4 regions of the Spongiactinospora sp. 9N601 genome follow, and region 2 is predicted to be linked to each of the others. Evidence: riboswitches for the same ligand, from Rfam matches in the RefSeq annotation. Region 2 holds a riboswitch; each other region holds the start of a gene.
The links. Region 2 has a riboswitch for cobalamin ahead of ACH34R_RS17275 (CbtB-domain containing protein). Riboswitches for the same ligand answer to the same signal wherever they lie in the genome.
Positions count from the first base shown of each region.

Region 1: another riboswitch for cobalamin. It lies ahead of cobN (cobaltochelatase subunit CobN); the one in region 2 lies ahead of ACH34R_RS17275 (CbtB-domain containing protein).
Region 3: another riboswitch for cobalamin. It lies ahead of ACH34R_RS11855 (putative cobaltochelatase); the one in region 2 lies ahead of ACH34R_RS17275 (CbtB-domain containing protein).
Region 4: another riboswitch for cobalamin. It lies ahead of bluB (5,6-dimethylbenzimidazole synthase); the one in region 2 lies ahead of ACH34R_RS17275 (CbtB-domain containing protein).

Region 1 covers NZ_JBIRBB010000004.1:437,690-442,707, reverse strand. Annotated here, with positions in the region: gene ACH34R_RS11845 (cobyrinate a,c-diamide synthase) at 1-219, shown strand, start outside; gene cobN (cobaltochelatase subunit CobN) at 174-3,749, opposite strand; cobalamin riboswitch at 3,784-3,973, opposite strand; gene ACH34R_RS11835 (precorrin-3B synthase) at 3,986-5,018, shown strand, end outside.
Region 2 covers NZ_JBIRBB010000006.1:481,238-486,255, forward strand. Annotated here, with positions in the region: gene ACH34R_RS17265 (serine/threonine-protein kinase) at 1-450, opposite strand, end outside; gene ACH34R_RS17270 (serine/threonine-protein kinase) at 447-2,207, opposite strand; cobalamin riboswitch at 2,441-2,570, shown strand; gene ACH34R_RS17275 (CbtB-domain containing protein) at 2,604-2,792, shown strand; gene ACH34R_RS17280 (CbtA family protein) at 2,802-3,599, shown strand; gene ACH34R_RS17285 (histidine phosphatase family protein) at 3,608-4,153, shown strand; gene ACH34R_RS17290 (hypothetical protein) at 4,184-4,372, opposite strand; gene ACH34R_RS17295 (alpha/beta fold hydrolase) at 4,401-5,018, opposite strand, start outside.
Region 3 covers NZ_JBIRBB010000004.1:444,040-449,057, reverse strand. Annotated here, with positions in the region: gene ACH34R_RS11870 (hypothetical protein) at 1-530, shown strand, start outside; gene ACH34R_RS11865 (GNAT family N-acetyltransferase) at 517-1,071, shown strand; gene cutA (divalent-cation tolerance protein CutA) at 1,133-1,450, opposite strand; cobalamin riboswitch at 2,324-2,457, shown strand; gene ACH34R_RS11855 (putative cobaltochelatase) at 2,528-4,630, shown strand; gene cobO (cob(I)yrinic acid a,c-diamide adenosyltransferase) at 4,636-5,018, shown strand, end outside.
Region 4 covers NZ_JBIRBB010000008.1:308,249-313,266, reverse strand. Annotated here, with positions in the region: partial or broken gene ACH34R_RS21390 (response regulator) at 1-516, opposite strand, end outside; gene ACH34R_RS21385 (TetR family transcriptional regulator) at 787-1,734, shown strand; gene ACH34R_RS21380 (glycosyltransferase) at 1,727-3,064, shown strand; gene bluB (5,6-dimethylbenzimidazole synthase) at 3,075-3,704, opposite strand; cobalamin riboswitch at 3,736-3,935, opposite strand; gene ACH34R_RS21370 (HPP family protein) at 4,006-4,482, opposite strand.

The sequences.
Region 1 (5,018 bases), on a different contig from region 2:
TCGCCACTGACCAGAGCCGGCGAGCGGGTACGCGGCCACGAGTTCCACCGCACCGCCGTACGCCTCGCCGCCGACCCCCTGTACCGCTGGGACGGCGGCGCGGACGGCTATGGCGACCCCCGCGTGACCGCCTCCTACCTGCACGTTCACTGGGCGGGCGCGCCCGCCTTCGCTCACCGGCTGGTGTCGTCCTCCAGGTCCCCTTCGGCCTTGAGGTAGACCTCCTGGAGCCCGCGCAGGATCTCCGGGTCGGGATGCTGCCACATGCCCCGGTCGGCGGCCTCCAGCAGGCGCTCGGCGATGCCGTGCAGCGCCCACGGGTTGGACCTGCTCATGAACTCCTGGTTCTCCGGGTCCAGCACGTAGGTCTCGGTCAGCTTGTCGTACATCCAGTCGGCCACGACACCCGTGGTGGCGTCGTAGCCGAACAGGTAGTCCACGGTCGCGGCCAGCTCGAACGCGCCCTTGTAGCCGTGCCTGCGCATCGCGGCCACCCAGCGGGGATTGACGACCCGTGCCCGGAAGATCCGGGAGGTCTCCTCGGAAAGAGTGCGGGTGCGAACCGCATCGGGGCGGGTGCTGTCACCGACGTACGCGGCCGGCGACTTACCGGTCAGCGCCCGTACCGTGGCGACCATCCCGCCGTGGTACTGGAAGTAGTCGTCGGAGTCGGCGATGTCGTGCTCACGCGTGTCCACGTTCTTGGCGGCCACTGCGATCCTGCGGTAGGCGTCCTCCATCTGCGGCCGGGCCGCGACGCCCTCCAGGTCACGCCCGTACGCGTAACCGCCCCACACCGCGTACACCTCCGCGAGGTCGGCGTCGTCCCGCCAGTTGCGGCTGTCGATCAGCGGCAGCAGCCCGGCCCCGTACGCCCCCGGGGCGGACCCGAAGATCCGCATGGTCGCCTGGCGCTCGTCCCCGCCACTCGCCCGGACATGCGCCCGCACGAAATTCTCCCCATCCGTTTCTTCCAGAGAAGCGACCAGCCGTACCGCGTCGTCCAGCATGGCCACCACATGCGGAAACGCGTCCCGGAAGAACCCGCTGATCCGTACCGTCACATCGATACGAGGACGGCCCAGCTCGGCGAGCGGGATCGGCGCGAGCCCGGTCACCCGGCGGGACGCCTCATCCCATTCCGGGCGTACGCCGAGCAGCGCCAGCACCTCCGCCACATCGTCGCCCGCCGTGCGCATCGCGCTGGTCCCCCACACCGAAAGGCCCACCGAACGCGGCCACTCGCCGGTGTCGGCGCGGTAGCGGGCGAGCAGCGAGTCCGCCATGGCCTGCCCGGTCTCCCAGGCCAGCCGGCTGGGCACCGCGCGGGGATCGACGGAGTAGAAGTTGCGGCCGGTCGGCAGCACGTTGACCAGGCCGCGCAGCGGCGAACCGCTCGGCCCGGCCGGGACGTAACCACCGTCGAGCGCGTGCAGCAGGTTGCCGATCTCGTCGGTGGTGCGGGCCAGGCGGGGTACGACCTCGGTCGCGGCGAAGGCCAGCACGCGCATCACCTCGGCGGGAAGTCCGGCGGCGACCTCGGCCGCCGCCTCCGGCCGCCAGCCGCGTTCGTCCATGCCGCTGACCAGGGCGCGCGCGGTCGCCTCGGCGTCGTCCACGGCGGCCAGCCCGGCCGTACCGTCCTCGGCCAGGCCCAGCGCCTCGCGCAGGCCGGGCAGGCTCTCCCGGCCGGACCACATCTGCCGGGCCCGCAGCATGGCCAGCACCAGATCGATCCGCTGCTCCCCGGCCGGGGCCTCGCCGAGCACGTGCAGGCCGTCACGGATCTGCGCGTCCTTGACCTCGCACAGCCAGCCGTCCACGTGCAGGATGAAGTCGTCGAACTCGCTGTCGTGCGGCCGGTCGTCCAGCCCGAGGTCGTGGTCGAGCCGGGCGGCCTGGATCAGCGTCCAGATCTGCGCGCGGATGGCGGGCAGTTTGGCGGGGTCCATCGCGGCGATCGTGGCGTGCTCGTCCAGCAGTTGCTCCAGCCGGGCGATGTCGCCGTAGGTGTCGGCGCGGGCCATCGGCGGCACCAGGTGGTCCACCAGTACGGCGTGCGCCCGCCGCTTGGCCTGGGTGCCCTCCCCCGGGTCGTTCACCAGGAACGGGTAGACCAGCGGCAGATCGCCGATCGCGGCGTCGGTGCCGCAGGCGGCCGACATGCCGGCGGCCTTGCCCGGCAGCCACTCCAGGTTGCCGTGCTTGCCCACATGCACCATCGCGTGCGCGCCGAACTCCGCCGACAGCCACCGGTACGCGGCCAGGTAGTGGTGGCTGGGCGGCAGGTCGGGGTCGTGGTAGATGGCGATCGGGTTCTCCCCGAACCCGCGCGGCGGCTGGACCATCACCACCACGTTCCCGGCGCGCAGCGCGGCGAGCACGATGTCCCCTTCGTGGACGAACAGCTCGCCGGGCGGCGGTCCCCAGTGCCGCTCGATGGCCTCCCGCAGGTCGCCGGGCAGGGTGCGGTACCAGGTCTCGTAGACGGCGGCGGGGATGCGGACCGGGTTGCCCGCCAGGTGTTCCTCGGTGAGCCAGTCGGGGTCCTGGCCACCGGCCGCGATCAGCGCGTGGATCAGCGCGTCGCCGTCCTGCTCGGCCACGCCGGGGAAGCCTTCGCCCAGGTCGTAGCCCGCTTCGGCCATCCTGGCGAGCAGCCGCACGGTGCTCCTGGGGGTGTCCAGGCCGACCGCGTTGCCGATCCGGGAGTGCTTGGTGGGGTAGGCGGACAGCATCACCACGATCCGCCGCCCGGCGGGCGGGGTGTGCCGGAGCAGGCCGTGCCGTACGGCGATGCCCGCCACCCGCGCGGCCCGCTCGGGGTCGGCGACGTAGACGGTCAGGCCGTCCCGGTCGATCTCCTTGAACGAGAAGGGCACGGTGATGATCCGGCCGTCGAACTCCGGGATCGCCACCTGCGAGGCCGCGTCCAGCGGGGACAGGCCGTCGTCGTTGTCCTCCCAGGCCCGGCGGGTGGAGGTCAGGCAGAGCCCTTGCAGGATCGGTACGTCCAGGGCGGCCAGCGCACCGACGTCCCATGCCTCGTCGTCGCCGCCCGCGCCCGCCGTGGCCGGGCGGGAGCCGCCCGCCGCCAGGACGGTGACCACGAGCGCGTCGGCGGCGCGCAAGGTGTCGATCAGTTCGGGCTCGGCGGTGCGCAGCGAGGAGCAGAAGATCGGCATGGCCTGGCCGCCGGCGTCCTCGATGGCGGTGGCCAGGGCCTCGACGAATCCGGTGTTCCCGGCCATGTGGTGGGCGCGGTAGTACAGGACGCCGATCACGGGGCCGCTCTTGGACCGGGCAACGCGCTCCAAAAGGCCCCAGGTGGGAGCGGGGGCGGGCGGGGCGAATCCGTGGCCGGTCAGCAGCACGGTGTCAGACAGGAAGGCGTGCAGTTCGGCCAGGTTGGCCGGGCCGCCGTGGGCCAGGTAGGCGTGCGCCTCGGCGCAGACGCCGCCGCTGACGGTGGAGAGTTCCATGAGTTCGGCGTCGGGGGCCTGCTCGCCGCCGAGTACGACGACCGGGCGCGGCCCGGCGAGCAGGGCATCCAGCCCTTCCTCCCAGGCCCGCCGCCCGCCGAGCAGGCGGACCACGACGAGGTCGGTGCCCTCCAGCAGCGCGGGCAGGTCGTCCGGGGTCAGCCTGGCCGGGTTGCCCAGCCGGTAGGCCGCGCCACCGGCGCGGGCGCTGAGCAGGTCGGTGTCAGAGGTCGAGAGCAGCAGAACGGTACGGCTGTCGCCAGGCACAGCACGGTCCTCCCTCGGGGTCCTCGCCCCGGTAGCGGGTGTCGCGACGGCAGGAGTCTCCTGGCTCCCGGATCAGCGCTCACCCCGGCCTTCCCACCCGTCGCCGGGCAGTGGCCTTGCGGTTGGGGGTCGCTCCCCGGTCACAGTGGCGGGACCGCGCCGGTTTCACACCGGCTTCCTCCCATTGCCATCGCCTACCGGAAGCCTACGACAGAAGTGGCGTTACCATCCAGATCGTGTCCAAAGCCGACTTTTCTGGCCGCATGCGGCCGGATGCGTGTCCGGGGGCGCTCCAGGTGCACGAGGCGGCCGACGGGCCGCTCGCCCGGGTGCGCCTGCCCGGCGGTGCCATCACGTCCGCCCAGCTCAGCGAGCTGGCGGACGGCGCGGCGGAGCTGGGCGCGGGGGTGATCGAGCTGACCTCCCGGGCCAACGTCCAGGTACGCGGGCTGCGCTCCCCCGCCGCCTTCGCCGAAAAGATCGCCGCCGCCGGCCTGCTGCCGTCGGCGGCCCACGAACGGGTGCGCAACATCGTGGCCTCCCCGCTCGGCGGCCGTCGGACCGGGCTGGACACCCAGCCCGTGGTGGCGGCCCTTGATCGGGAGCTGTGCGCGGTGCCGGAACTGGCGTCCCTGCCGGGCCGCTTCCTGTTCGCGGTGGACGACGGCACCGGAGACGTCCTGAACCTCGGCGCGGACATCGCCTGGAACGGGCGGTTGCTGCTGGCGGGCATGGACGCGGGGCTCACCGCCACCATGGAGGAAGCGCCCGGCCTCATGATCGCCGCCGCCCGCGCGTTCCTGGCCGAACGCACCGACTCCTGGCGCATCGCCGAACTCCCCGACGGCCCGGCCCGCATCGCCCGCCACCTCGGCGGCACGGCGGGGGACTCGCCGGCCGCACCGGAGGGCCGGGAACTCCGGGCCGGACGGATCATCCAACGTGACGGACGGGTGGCGCTGTCGGCGGTCGTACCGCTGGGACGGCTGACGGCCGCCCAGGCGCGGGTGATCACCGGTACGGTACGCCTCACGCCCTGGCGGACCATTGTGCTGCTCGACCTGGACCCCGCCGAGGCCGGCCAGGTCGAACAAGAACTCAACCGGGCCGGCCTGGTCACCGACCCCGCCTCACCGTGGAACGGCGTGAGCGCCTGCACCGGCAGGCCCGGGTGCGCGAAGGCGCTGGCCGACGTGCGGGAGGACGCCCGCCGCTGGGTCGGTACGCTGGCCGCCCCCGCCCCTGCCCCCGTCCACTGGTCCGGCTGTG
Region 2 (5,018 bases):
ACCGTCCGGGCCGATGATCACGTTGCGGGGGGTCAGGTCGAGGTGGGCGACGCCCGCGCGGTGGATCGCCGTCAACGCGGTGGCGGTGGCGACCGCCAGCCGTTCCAACGCCGCGCCGCGATGGGGACCCTCGCGCCGGACGAGCTCGGCCAGGGACGGACCGGGTACGTACTCGGTGACGATGTGCGGCGGGTCGGCCGTCAGATCGGCGTCGAGCACCTGGGCGGTACAGAATCCGGAGACCCTGCGCACCAGGACCAGCTCGGCCGCCAGGCGGTGGCGGGCGGCCTCGTCGGCGATCGGGGGCAGCGCTTTCAGGGCGACCTGCCGTCCCTCGCCCCCCACGGCCAGAAAGACGACACCCTGGCCGCCCGCGCCGAGCCGGCCGAGCACCCGGTAGCGGCCGATCCTTTCCGGATCGCCCGGACGTAAGCCAATGGAAACGCTCATTTCAGGCGTCGCTGGAACAGGGAGCGGTTGTCCTTCGGCGACGTCACGTCCTCCAGCTTCCAGCGCCCGTCGACCCGGCGCAGGTGCAACCGATAGCTCACGACCTTGTGATCGGGGGCCTTGGCCGAGTCTCCGAGGTGGATGAGGGTCGCGGAGTCAGGGCCGTTGAACCGTTCGAAGGCCGTGCCGATCTCCCGGTACTGCCAGCTCCACCAGTCGGGCACCTGCGCGTCGGGGATCGCGGCCAACTCCCGCCACCACTGCTCGGCCCGCCCAGTCGTGCAGCGTCCGAAGAAGGTGGGACGCTCTTCCAGGCGGGGCCCGTTGATGAAGGCCTCGCTCTGGCAGCCGGCGGCATCGGCGACCATGGTCCGGATCTCGGTGGACGGCCAGGCGCCGGCCGGGACCGTGGTGCCGGACGGGGTGCTCCGCGCGTAATCCATCTTCCAGCCTCCGCCGGAGGGGACCATCTCCGCGAACAGCAGCGGGTCCTCCGACTTCACCACGGTTTCGTTCTGGGTGATGTAGCTGAGACCGATCACGATGATCGACACCCGCTGCGGCGACGCCCACAAGATTCCCGCGGCGGTCGCCCGTGCGGTCTGCTTCGCCTTCGCGGCCACCACCGCGCTCTTGGAATTGCCGATCAGATGCCAGTAGTCCTGCGCGGCCACCCCGGACAGGAGGGTCAGCGTACGCCGCGCTCCTGCGTCGTAGTCGGTGTGGTCGAGGCTGTACCACGCCTCGAAGGCCGTGCGCGCCGCGCCCAGCGCTACCAGGGAGTATCCCGGGGGCTCGTTGGCCGTGGCCGGCTTGGTGGCGGTCGCGGCGTTCGTGTTCGTCGTTCGCTCCGGCACTCGCGCCCACCAGACCGCGCCCGCCGCCAGAGCGACCGCCGTGACGATCGCGCCTCCCCCGAGCATCGCCCGCCGCCGCCATCTCCTGCGCGGTCTCGCCCGCTCCGCCGGGGCCATCGGTACGTCCGCCGCCGGCTCGGTCCGGGGCCCGGCGCCCAGGTCCATGATGGCCAGCGGGAGTTCGGACGCCGTGGGACGATCGGCGGCCTGCTTGGAAAGACAGCGTCCTACCAGAGAGCGGAGATGATCGGGAAGAGAGCCGAGGTCGGGCTGCTCGTGCAGCACACGGTGCAAAACCGCCGGAAGCGTGCCGGCCTCGAACGGGGAGCGGCCGGTGGCGGCGTAGACGATGGTCGCCCCCCAGGCGAAGATGTCGGCGGCGGGGCCGAACGCCTCGCCCCTGATCTGCTCGGGGGCCATGTACCGGGGGGTGCCCACGAGCGCGCTGGCCAGGGCGGCACCGTCATTGAGGACACGGGCGATGCCGAAGTCGATGACGCGTGGGCCGTCATGCCCCAACAGGACGTTCTGCGGTTTGAAATCGCGATGGACGATACCCGCGCGGTGGATCGCGATGAGGGCCGTGGCCGTCGCCACCGCGAGACGGTCCAGATCGGCTCCCACGAGAGGCCCGTTTTCGGCGACGAATGCATAAAGCGAACGGCCGGCGACATACTCGCTGACGATGTAAGGGGGGTCGGCCGTCACATCGGCATCGAGCACCTGCGCAGTGCAAAAGCTGGAGACGCGCCGCAGAACGGCGAACTCCCGCTCGAACAGACGGCGGGCATCGGAGCCGACCTCCGCCTTGATGACCTTCAAGGCCACCTGGGCGCCGTCCGGCGCGTCGGCCAGGTAGACGACACCCTGGCCGCCCGCGCCCAGCCGCCCCTTAACCACATAACGCCCAATGTGTCGCGGATCGCCTGGAAGCAGCCCATCAACACTCATCACCGCACAGGCTAATGGCCCTTCAACTCGGCGGCCAGGGTAACGACACGATCAGCGGAGCCGTCGTTGCGCCCTTTCGCACCCCACGTAGAAGTGCCCCAACCGGTGGTGACCGAGCGTTATAGCGAAAATGCACGACGGCGAGCAGCATGCACTTCCTTGATCCGTGTTGACGCGACCGGGGAGGCGGGATACGTTCCGGTTGACTTCACGATTGTTCAAGGGAAATCCGGTGAGATGCCGGTGCGGACGCGCCACTGTATCCGGGACGCAGATCCCGGGAGCCAGGTCGCTTGACGATCGTGACCTCGTGAGATGGGACGCGTGACCCTGAGGAGGCGCTAAATGAGTGGCTTGTCCACCCCGTCCAGCATTCCCTTTCCCCGGCTGCGCCCCTGGCTGGCGGCCGTACCTGTGCTCCTGCTCGTCGCGTACCTGGTCCTGATGGACAACGGCGCGGTCTCCCAGACCGGCGCGTTCCTGCACGAACTCATGCACGACGGGCGGCACCTGCTCGGCGTGCCCTGCCACTAGGGGCCGAGTGTGGTACGCACTTTGCTGGTCAGGGGCCTGCTCGTGGGGCTGCTGGCCGGACTTGTCACGGGCGGCTTCGCCTTCGCATTCGGGGAACCGCGGGTGGACGACGCCATCGCCCTGGAGGAGGCCGCCGCGCGGGCCGCGGTTCCTGAGCACGCCGAGGAGGCCGAACACGGCCACGGCGAGGAGGCCGTGGTCGGCAGGCCCGCGCAGAAGGCCGGTCTCTTCCTGGCCACCGGCCTCTACGGGCTCGCCGTGGGCGGCATCTTCGCGCTGGTGTTCGCGGGTCTTCGCGGACGAGTCGGGCGAGCTGGGCGAGCTGGTCGGGGCGGGCCGGTCGGGCCGACGTCCGATGGACGGCTCGCACTGGTCATGGCCGGGACGGCGTTCGCCGCGATCATCCTCGTGCCGTTCGTGAAATATCCCGCAAATCCCCCCGCCGTGGGTGATCCGGCGACCATCAACAGCCGCACCCTGCTCTATGTGGTGATGATCCTCGTCGGCCTGGCGGCCACCGTGATCGCCGTGGTCACCGCCCGCCGGGTCACCGGGGATCCGTGGGCTCGTCGGGTGGCGGCGCTCGTCGCGTTCCTCGTGCCGGTGGTGGCCGCATGGTGGTTGCTGCCCACGGTCGACGAGGTGCCCGAGGGCTTCCCGGCCACGCTGCTGTGGGAGTTCCGGCTCGCCTCGATCGGCACCCAGCTCGTCTTCTGGACGGCGTTCGGCGTGCTGTTCGGCTGGCTGAGCGACCGGGCGGCGAGGCGTACCATCGCGCCCGCTCCGGCCGCCGCGGCACCGAGCTGAACCCTGGGGTGCTCTTCGTCCGGCACGCCACGACGCCGGGGATGCGGGCGGCCCGCTTCCCCGGTGATGAGGACGCGGACGCGGCCGGTCTGGCCAAGGCCGCCTCGCTGCGCTTCACGACGACCTCCCTGGTGTGGTCGGCGCCCGGCAAAGCCGCCCGGCAGACCGCCCGTGCCATGGGACTGCAGGCGCTCCCCGCTGCCGCCCTCAGGGAGGCCGACTACGGCCGATGGCGCGGCCTTGCCTATGACCAGGTCGCGCAGGAGGAGCCGCAGGCGCTGATGAGCTGGCTCACCGACCCCGCCGCCGCTCCGCACGGCGGCGAGTCCCTGGCCGTGCACGCGTCGCGGGTGGCCGGCTGGCTCGACTCCGTACGAGAGGAGCCGGAACAGGTCGCCATCTGTGACGCCGGCACCATCAGAGCGGCGCTCGGCCACGCCCTGGGGGCGGATCCGCTCAGCACCGCCCGCATCGACCTCGCTCCGCTGTCCATCACCGGGCTCACCGCGACACCGAGCGGCTGGCGGATCGCCTATGTCAACCGGAGGCTTTGAGCGGGGCCGGCCGCTCAGGCGGTGTGTACGTCAGTCGTCGCGCCCGATGATGGCGGTGACGCGGATCTCGACGCGCATCTTCGGGGCGCCGAGGGCGGGAACACCGGTCTCGGTCCAGATGGGTGCGCGGTCGCCGATGCGAACCGCCTGGTAGTAGTGCATGTTGGCGAGCTGTGTCTCGCCGTACCCGGGAGTGGCGAAGAACTCCGGCCTGCTCATGGTGATCCCTTCAGACGGGTGATCCTGATCACTTGCCATCGGACTTCTCCACCTGGCCGAGGAAGTCGAGCAGGCGGGGCAGGACGACGTCCGGCGCTTCCAGAATGGGGCTGTGACCGATCTTCTCAAGGCGCCACAAGGTGGCGTTCGGCAGGTGCTCGGCCATTTCGTTCTGCCACGGGACCGGACGCGGCTTGTCCTCCTCGCCGGAGACGATGAAGACGGGGACGCTGATCTGCGGAAGCAGATGAACGGCGGTGCCGCGTTCGATGACACCCGCCATGGCGGGGCGCAGGGTCTTCGGGACCTCAGCGATCCGTGACTCCCACCGCTTGACGATGTCCTGCCTGGCGGGGTCGTTACGGGTCGTTACACCGAACATGATCTCCATGGTCTCCTGGAGCACGTCACCGACGAACCCCTGCCGGCCGACGTTGTCGACCCACTCCCGGAAGACCACCAGTTGATCGGCGGGCTCGGAGCAGGCGGACGAGCCGAGGACGATCATCGACTTGACCAGTGCGGGCCGGGCCACCGCCAGCCGGAAGCCCACGTCGCCGCCCATGGACTGCACCAGCAGGTGCACCTGCTCCAGATTCAGGGCTTCGGCCAGTGCGATGACGTCGGCGGTGACCGTGTCCAGATG
Region 3 (5,018 bases), on a different contig from region 2:
CCCAGCGGGCCGGGGCAGTCCCGGCCGTTCACGTAGTGGTCGCGCTTCGCGACGCCAATACCGCTACGCACACGGGCGACCTGGCCAAAGCGCGTCGCGCGCTGAATCGTGCGATGGCTCACCACGCCCGCGTCGACAATGATCCAGACGTGCCCCGTTGGGCACGGTTCATCGGCCCGTTCGAGATCGATCTCGCTACGGCCGACATGTACCTCCGGGCAGGCCGGCCGATGCGAGCGGTGCCGTTCCTGCGCGCCGCCGTACGCGGTATCGGCGGTGATCTACCGCGCAACAGCGCCAAGTATCGGGTGAAACTCGCCCGTGTACTGCTTGACGCGGGAGAGCTGGAAGAAGCATGTAAGGAGATGGACACCGCCCTCGATGCATGTGCCCAGATCGCCTCTCCCCGCCTGGTGACCAAAATGCGGGAATTCGACAAGGCCGCTGCCCGTTTCGACAGCCTGATGGCGGCCGAGTGCCGGGAACGCGTTCGCCACGCCATACAGAGGGGGCCGCGTGGGGCGGGATGAAGGTCTCTCGGTCGATCGCTTGAACGGCATGGCAGCCGGACAAGCCGAAAATGACTTCCGCTCGGTATACGCCGAGGCATTCGCCGAGCCGCCGTACAACGAGACGGCGAGCGATATCGAGGCCGGCTTCCGCCGTTTCCGCGCACAGATCCGCAAATCGACCTTCAGCGGGGCGCTGGCCCGCACCGATGGAGGCGAACCGGTCGGAATCGCCTACGGATATCTGCTCGATACCAATACCCGGTGGTGGGACGACGTCACGCCTCCGGCGTCAGAGGGCATGCGACGCGAAGACGGGCACCGCACCTTCGGGTTGATGGAACTCGCCGTACGCCCACAGTGGCGCAGGCGCGGGGTCGCACGTCTGCTTCACGGCGCGCTGCTCGATGGAACAGGCGCTGAGCGCGTGATCCTCAACGTTCACCCAGCGGCGGTCGCAGCGACGGCGGCTTACCGATCATGGGGATACCGCCGGGTAGGCGCGACGCGGCCATCGGCGGGCGCGGATCGTCACGACGTCATGCTGCTTGAGCTGCGGTGATACCCCCCCCAAACGCCGACTGGATCGCTACGGCGAACGTCTAAATTGCGGAAAAGCCCGGCTATACGGTCGTTCGACGTAGCCACTCCAGGTAGGTGGTCGATCCGCCGTCGATCGATGTGAACGTGACTTCCGGGTTGTCCCATGGATGGCGCTCCACGAGGTGAGCTTCGAGCGCCGGATAGCTTTCCCGGGTCGACTTGAGCACGACTTGCCATTCCTCGGCCTCACCGAGCTCGCCTTGATGCCAGAACACCGAAATCGCCGGGCCGAATACCTGACCCGAGGCGGCAAGCTTCGACTCGACCGCTGAACGGAGGAGGGCCAAGGCGGCGTCCCGGCCGGCTGTGGTCGTCGACACCTGAACAAAGTCCGTCATGCTGGAACTCTAGATCTCTGCCCAACAAGCGGCTGTCCTCCCCTGAGGGCACCGCGTACAAGTATGGCCTGCACCTTCAGTGATGTCCGGGCAATGGAGGATCTTGCGGGGTGTACTGAATAGGTGCCACAAGCTGCTCAAGCGTGATGTCTGCCGCTGTCCTTCATCTCAAGGTGGACATCCCGCCGCTATTAGGAGAGATGCGGGGTGCGCAGCGTTGTCCACAGGCTGTGCATGTCTGACCGGCGTGCCCGTCACCATCCTTCGCTTTGGGCGCTGACCGTACGCCGTACACAGTGTGGGTGCAGCGAAGGTCACGGGGCCGTTGGAAGTGAGGATTCCCAGTAGAGAGCGGGATACGAACATGCCGGTGGCGCAAGCGTCGGGCGAAGCCCGACATCAAGAACACGACTGAGCGAAGCGAAGGCCATTGAGCGCGCGACAGCGCGGCCCCGCCGAAGGCGGGGAATCGGCCCGGGAGGGGCGATTGTTACGGCGGGAAGCGGCCAACGGTGGGGGGGTTTGGAAGAAGGCCGTTTAGCCGGTGCCTGGTACGGCGAGTAGGCAGGGCGCACGCGAAGGGCCGGGCACAGGGCGTTACCGAGCACGGCGGGGCGGCGAGAGACGGCTTGCCGTACGTCGGGCGAAGCCCGACATAGAGAACACGGCTGAGCGAAGCGAAGGCGATTGAGCGCGCGACAGCGCGGCCCCGCCGAAGGCGGGGGCATCGCCCCGGAGGGGGCTACGTCGGGCGAAGCCCGACATAGAGAACACGACTGAGCGAAGCGAAGGCCAGTGAGCGCGCGACAGCGCGGCCCGGCCGGAGGCGGGGGTGGGGGGCGTCGGGGGTGTGTCGTGTATTGACGCGAACGGGAGGAAAGGATACGTTCCGGTAGATTTCACGGTCGTCCAAGGGAAATCCGGTGAGATGCCGGTGCGGACGCGCCACTGTATCCGGGACGTCGAACGATCCCGGGAGCCAGGTCGCTTGGTGGCCGTGACCTCGTCAGCGGGACGCGTCATCCCAAGGAGGCCGAACATGCGCGCAGTGACCACGCCCACAAGCTCCCCGACCTGATGGTCGCCTATCCGTTCAGCGCCGTGGTCGGGCTCGACGACCTGAAGCTGGCGCTGGTGCTCAACGCGGTCTCCCCCCGCGTCGGCGGCGTGCTCGTGCGCGGCGAGAAGGGCACCGCCAAGTCCACGATCGTACGCGCCCTCGCCGCCCAGCTCCCGGCCGTCGTGGTGGTGCCCGGCTGCCGGTTCGCCTGCGACCCGGCCGCGCCCGACCCCGACTGCCCGGACGGCCCGCACGATCCCGCAGCGGAGGGCGTCCGCCGCCCGGCCGCCCTGGTGGAACTGCCGGTCGGCGCGTCGGAGGACCGCCTGGCCGGTTCGCTGGACGTCGAGCGGGCGCTGACCGAGGGGGTCAAGGCGTTCGAGCCGGGCCTGCTGGCGGCGGCGCACCGGGGCGTCCTGTACGTGGACGAGGTGAACCTGCTCCACGATCACCTCGTTGACCTGCTGCTGGACGCGGCGGCGCTCGGCACCTGCTACGTCGAACGCGAGTCGGTGTCGGTACGGCACGCGGCCCGGTTCCTGCTGGTCGGCACCATGAACCCGGAGGAGGGCGAGCTGCGCCCGCAGCTCCTGGACCGGTTCGGGCTGACCGTCGAGGTCAGGGCCTCGCGCGACCCCGGCGAACGGGCCGAGGTGGTACGCCGCAGGCTCGCCTTCGACGCCGACCCGCACGCGTTCGCGGCCCGCTGGGCGGCGGAGGAGTCGGCGCTGGCGGAGCGGATCGCCGCGGCCCGGGACAGGCTTACCGGAGTACGGCTGCCGGACGCCCGGCTGCGGCAGATCGCCGAGGTGTGCGCGGGCTTCGAGGTGGACGGCCTGCGGGCCGACCTGGTGACGGCGAACGCGGCGGTCGCGCACGCGGCATGGCGGGGGCGGGACGCGGTGACCGTCGAGGACGTACGCGCGGCGGCCCGGCTGTCGCTGCCGCACCGGCGGCGGCGTGACCCGTTCGACGCGCCGGGATTGGACGAGGCCCTGCTGGACGAACTGCTGGACCGTACGTCCAGGGACGAGGGCGACGAGGGCCCAGAGGACGACCCGCCGGGCGGCGGCCCCGAAGGTGGCCAGGACCCGGACCGGCCGCAGGATGCAGGACCGGGCCAGGAGAACGGGCGCGGGGATTCCCAAGAGCAGGAGGACGGACGCCGGGATTCCCAGGAACAGAAGAATGGGCGCGGGGATTCCGGGGCGACAGGTTCCCATTACCCAGAGCCCGCAAGGCCGGGTTCCGGCGAAGCGGAGGCCGGGGAGGTGGACTCTGGGGAGCCGGACGCGGGGGCGGACTCTCCGGAGGCGAGGGCGCAGGAGCAGGTGGCCGAGGTGGCCGCGCCGTACCGGGTGCCGTTGCTGGCCGCCCCCGGCGTCGGCGCCGGCGCGGCCGGACGCCGTTCACGATCAAGGTCCGCGCACGGCCGCGGCACCGGTTCCCGCCGCCCGCGCGGCACCCAGGTCCACGACCTGCACATCGCGGCCACCGTACTGGCCGCCGCCCCCCACCAGCACGACCGCGGACGCGCCGGCCCCGGCCTGGTCCTACGCGCCGACGACCTGCGCGAGGTCGTACGCGAGGGCCGGGAGGGCAACCTGGTCCTGTTCGTCGTGGACGCCAGCGGCTCGATGGCCGCCCGCCGCCGGATGACCGCCGTCAAGACCGCCGTACTCAGCCTCCTCCTCGACGCCTACCAGCGGCGCGACAAGATCGGCCTGGTCACCTTCAGGGGCACCGAAGCCACGGTCGCGCTGCCCCCGACCTCCTCGGTGGAGGCGGGCGCGGCCCGGCTGCGCTCACTGCCCACCGGCGGACGCACGCCGCTCGCGGCCGGGCTGGCCCGCGCCGCCGAGGTCCTGCGCGTGGAGAAGCTGCGCGACCCGGCCAGGCGTCCGCTGCTGGTGCTGGTCACCGACGGCCGCGCCACCACGAACGGCAACGACGTGGACCGCGCCGCCGACCTTCTGAAGGGCACCGCCGCCGTGGTCGTGGACTGCGAGAGCGGCCCGGTACGGCTGGGCCTCGCCGTACGGCTGGCGGCCCGCCTGAACGCCCGCCTCCTCCCCATAGAAGCCCTGGCCGAACTAGGCCACCACAGAAAGGCGAGCTGAGAAGCATGCCGCAGGGCAAGCCCGCCGTCATCCCCGACGACGGACTCACCACCAGGCAGCGCCGCACCCGCCCGCTGCTGATCGTTCACACCGGCCCGGGTAAGGGCAAGTCCACCGCCGCCTTCGGCATGGCGCTGCGCGCCTGGAACCAGGGCTGGCCGATCGGGGTGTTCCAGTTCGTGAAGTCCGCCAAGTGGCGGATCGGCGAGGAACGCGCCCTTCGCGTACTCGGCGACAGCCCCGAGGGCGGCCCGGTGACCTGGCACAAGATGGGCGAGGGCTGGTCGTGGATCCAGCGCGCCGGCACCGAGGACGACCACGCCGCCCAGGCCCGCGAGGGCTGGGCGCAGATAAAACGCGACCTGACCAGCGAGACCTACCGCTTCTA
Region 4 (5,018 bases), on a different contig from region 2:
TGAGGAACAGCCGGGCTCCCGTCTGGGCGTTCGACAGGCCCTCGGCCAGGCAGGTCGGCACGTCGATCTCACGCTCGGTCAGCTCGGCCACCAGCGCCTTGGCGGCCTGCTTGGCGGGCGCTTCCGGCGCGAACGTGGCGACCAGCCGCCGGGTGAGGGCCGGGGAGATGACGGCGTGCCCGTCGGCGGCCACCCGGACCACGTCGGTGAGGTCCTCCGGGTCGGTGTCCTTCAGCAGGAAGCCGACCGCGCCCGCGCGGAGCGCGCGGACGACGTACTCGTCCTCTTGGCTGGTTCGGGGAGCGCGCAGGCGCGTTCGGTGGCGGTGAGGCCGTCCACGCCGGGCATGCGGATGTCCATCAGCACGACGTCCGGCCGCAGGCGCACCACCGCTTCGAGGGCCTCCGCACCGTCGTACGCCTCGCCCACCACCTTCAGGTCGTCCGTACGGGACAGGATCGCCCGCAGGTGGGCGCAGACCATGCGCTCGTCGTCCACGAGCAGGACCTCGATCATGCCCGGCCCCCGCCGGCCGGTACCGCGAGGCGCGGGCCGCCGCGGTCGGATGGACGTCGCCCCCGGCGACGCCGGGCGGCTGTGGGTCACCATCTCCCCGCTCACCACGCTGGCCGGCCACGGCGAACCGCAGCGCTTCGCGCCGGCCCGGCTGCGGGACGACACATTCGTGTTCGCCGAGGCCCGCGGTGGCACACACCCGGTCGTCGCCTTCCTACCGGGACCGGACGGCCGGGCCGCCTTACAGATGAGGGGCCATTCCAGGAGGAGGTGGCGCGCCGGGCGGGGAACGCGCTCGCCTGGCATCTGCTGCGGGCGGGAGAGCTGGAGCCCGCGCTCGCCGCCGTCCAGCGGGCCCTGCCGGTGGCCGCGAAGCCCGAGTACGACCACGTCCGTGACACGCAGGTACGCATCCTGCTCAAGATGGGCCGCACGGACGAGGCGTACGCCGTCGTCGATCAGGTGCTGACTCGCGCCCCGGCCTTCCGGGACTTCGCGGACCTCACCGGGTCCTCGGACTTCCAGCAGTGGCGCCGAGGCTGGCGTCCAAAGCGCCGGTGTGAGGTCGCAGACTTTCACTTGACTTCCAACCCAATTGAATGTAGTGATGACTCTATGGAAAGTGGGACCAGGCGGCCGTACCGCATGAGCGCCCGTTCGGCGGCCATGGAAGTCACGCGTACGCGTGTGCTGGAGGCGGCGGCCACGCTGTGGATGCGCCAGTGGTTCGACGACGTCACGTTGCAGCACATCGCCGATGAGGCGGGGGTGTCGGTACAGACGATCGTCAACCACTTCGGAGGCAAGGACGGGCTGGCCGACGCCGTCGCCGAGTGGGTGGCCTCGCAGACGGCGGTCGCCCGCCAGGCGCCCACCGGCGACGTGGCGGCGATCGTGACCGTGCTCTTCGCCGACTACGAGCGGCACGGCGCCGCCAACGTCCTGTGGACCGCGCAGATGGACCGCGTCCCGGTGGCGGGCCGGGCGGCCGCCCATGCCCGCGCCCAGCATCGGGCCTGGCTGGAACAGGTCTTCGCCGACCGCCTCCCGGCCCCGGGTCCCGACCGCGAGCACGCGCTGAACCTGCACCACGCCGCCACCGACATCTACCTGTGGAAACTGTGGCGGCACGACCTCGGCCTGTCTCGCGAGGACGCCGAACGCGCCATGTGCGACCTGCTGACGTCGATCGACCCCCGAAAGAGAAACTATGCGTAAGAACTTCCTGTTCGCCACCTGGGCCGGCGGCGGAGCCGTGCCGCCCACCCTCTCGGTCGCCCGCGCGCTGCGCGAGCGCGGCCACGGCGTCCGGGTGCTGGGCGACAGGTCGCTGCACGACGAGGTGGCCGCCACCGGCGCGGAGCCGATCACCTGGACGACGGCGCCCCAGGGCGACACCACCGACCCGGCCGGCGACCTCCTCAAGGACTTCGAGGCCCGCACGCCGATGGGCGCATTCGCCCGGCTCCGTGACCGTTTGGTCTGCGGCCCCGCGGCGGACTTCGCCCGCGACACCCTGGCCGAGCTGCGCGCGCATCCGGCTGACGTACTGGTCACCGACTTCTCGCTGCTCGGTGCGATCACGGCGGGCGAAGCGGCCGGAATCCCGGTGGCCGCGCTGGGGACGACCCTTTACCCCTTCCCCGCCCCGGGCGCGCCGCCGTTCGGTCCCGGGCTCAGGCCCGCCACCGGTGTCCTGGGGCGGCTGCGCGATCGGCTCCTGACAGAGATGATCACCAAGCCGTGGGCCAAGGGACTGCCCGCGCTCAACGCCGCCCGTGCCGCCAACGGTCTCCCGCCCGTCGATTCGGTCATCGACGCGTTCGGCCGCGTCGACCGGTTCCTCGTACTGTCGCCGCGGGCGCTGGACTACCCTGGCCGGCGGTTCCCGCCCTACGTCCGCCACGTCGGGCCGCGGCTCGACGACCCCGCGTGGGTCGGGGAACTGCGACTGCCCGAGGGGGAGACCCCACTGGTGCTGGTCAGCCTGAGTTCGACGTTCATGAACCAGCGCGAGCTGCTCCAGCGCATCGCCGGCGCCCTCGGCCGGCTGCCGGTACGCGGGCTGCTGACCACCGGCCCGGCAGTGGACCAGGCAACGGTCCACGCGCCCGGCAACGTCCTGGTCACCTCGGTCGCCCCGCACAACGCCGTGCTCCGCCACGCCGCTGTGACGATCACGCACGCCGGCCACGGGACGGCCGTCAAGTCCCTGGCGGCGGGTGTGCCCATGGTGTGCGTACCGCTCGGGCGCGACCAGGGCGAGGTGGCCCTGCGCGTCGCCCTCGCCGGAGCAGGGATCACCCTACGCAGGAGCGCCTCACCCGGCACCATCGCCCGCGCGGTCGGCCGGGTCCTGCACGACCCGTCCTACCAGCGCCAGGCGCGGCGCCTGGCCGCCGAGATCGCCGCCGAAACGGCGACCGACCGAGCCGTCACCGAACTCGAAGACCTCACCGCGACGACGCCCGGACCTGGATCTGGGTCCGCGCCCGGACCGCTGACGCACTCGCCCGGATCCGTACGGAAATGCCCGGTGAGTGGATGACGGACGATTCCTACTGAGCTCCCCAGCGGTCGTGATGGACGGCGGCCTGAAGTGGGCGGCGGTGGCGCCAGCCGTGTCGTTCCAGGTCGGGGTCGCCTTCGAGGTGGGTGACGGGGCCGAGGCACAGCCAGGCGACCGGGCGGACCTCGGCGGGGATGCCGAGCAGGTCCCGCACGAAGGGCTCGCGATAGAACGACACCCACCCCACACCGAGCCCTTCGGCGGTGGCGGCCAGCCAGAGGTTCTGGATGGCCAGGCACACCGAGTACAGGCCGGCGTCGGCGATGGCATGGCGGCCCAGCACGGCGGGGCCGCCTCTGCCCTGGTCATAGGTGACCACGATGGACAGCGTCGACTCGCGCACCCCGTCGATCTTGATGTGGGCGAACCGCCGGGCGGCCTCGGCGTCGAGGGTGGCGGCGTAGGCGGCCCGTTCGTGCTGGACATGTTCGTGGAAGGCGGCGCGGATCGCGGTGTCGCGTACCACGATGAAGTCCCACGGCTGGGACAGTCCGACGCTGGGGGCGGCGTGCGCCGCCGTCAGCACGCGGTGCAGCACCTCCTGCGGCACGGGCGCGCCGGTGAACTGGCCGCGCACGTCGCGGCGGCGGTGGATGACGTCGTACAGATGGCTGTTCATGGGCAGGCTCCCGCTGCATGGCCCCCATCAGAGGGGGCGGTGGGCGCGAGGCCGGTCTTCGGACTCCCGGATCAACGCCTGACCGCCCGCCTTCCCGGCCCTTACGGGCCAGTGGCCGTGCTTCGCACCTGGGCGGCGACTTCCCGGTCACCGCGGCGGGCCCGTGCCGGAATCACACCGGCTTCCCGATTCTCCTCGCGATCGCGAGGCACCTCGCAACAGTTCGCCGAGCAGTACCGTACCGTGACGACCCGCACCGCCGCCCAGGGGCCCCGAGTTCGGCCCCGGAGCCCGCCTCCGGTCAGGCCCTTGCGGCCACGGGCAGTACCGGCTCCAGCCGGAACATGCCCGTGACCATCTCCGCCGCGTCCTCCGCCGGTCGTGTTCGCCCGGCCACGGCGTCCAGGACATCGACGGTCGTGATCATGCCGATGAAGGCTCCGCCCGCCGCCATGACCGGTACGGCGTCGCAGCCCGCGTCCCGCATCACCGTCGCGACGTGCGGCAGGGACGCGTCCTGGCGGACGTGGGGGATGCGCCGCCCGGTCAGCAACCGGCGCAGCGGTGTGCGGGACTGCGCCTCCGGCCCGCCCGTCCAGGACGCCGCCAGGTCCTCCTTGGTGAGGATGCCCAGCAGCAGGCCGTGCTCGTTCACCACCGGCAGGTGGTGGATGCCCGCCCGGCGCATCAGTTCCCAGGCCATCAGCGGGGACTCCTCCGGCCGGACGATCACCAGGGCCCGGCTCATCACCTGCCCGGCGGTCAGCGTCTCATCCATGGTCATCCCCCTTTCAACGCGGGCCAGGTCCAGGTCCCGGACCCAGGCCGGGTCCTCGCCGTGGTCGCGGGCCCGCAGTCGATGTCGTTGAGCATCGCCATGTCCAACGGCGTGGTGGTGGTCCCCCCCTTCTAGTACCCGCGTACGTGCGGATTGTCGTGCCCGTGGCGGCGGCATCCGATCCCGCGGCATGGCCCGGTGCGCCGCGTGCGCAGTATGATCATCGGCAGGCGGCCCGTGGGATCGCTCGTCGCGACGGTGTCCATGCCTCGACCCTCCCTTCGCCCCTTCGCGGGCGGAGGCGGGGGTAGGGACCAAGGTCCCTAGCTCAACGTACGCCTCCCGTGCGGCTGCCGCTGTCCGGGCCCGCCGGCTCCGGTGCCCGCGCCACGCCCGCCGTCGCCGGCCGTAACCGCATCCATCCGATCGTCGATGATCACCCGGCTACGGCAGGCGGGCCCGCCGCTGCGCAGCGATGTGGTGACCGGCCCCGCCGGCAACCTGGTCGAACTGTTCCAGCCCGCGGCCCCCCGCGC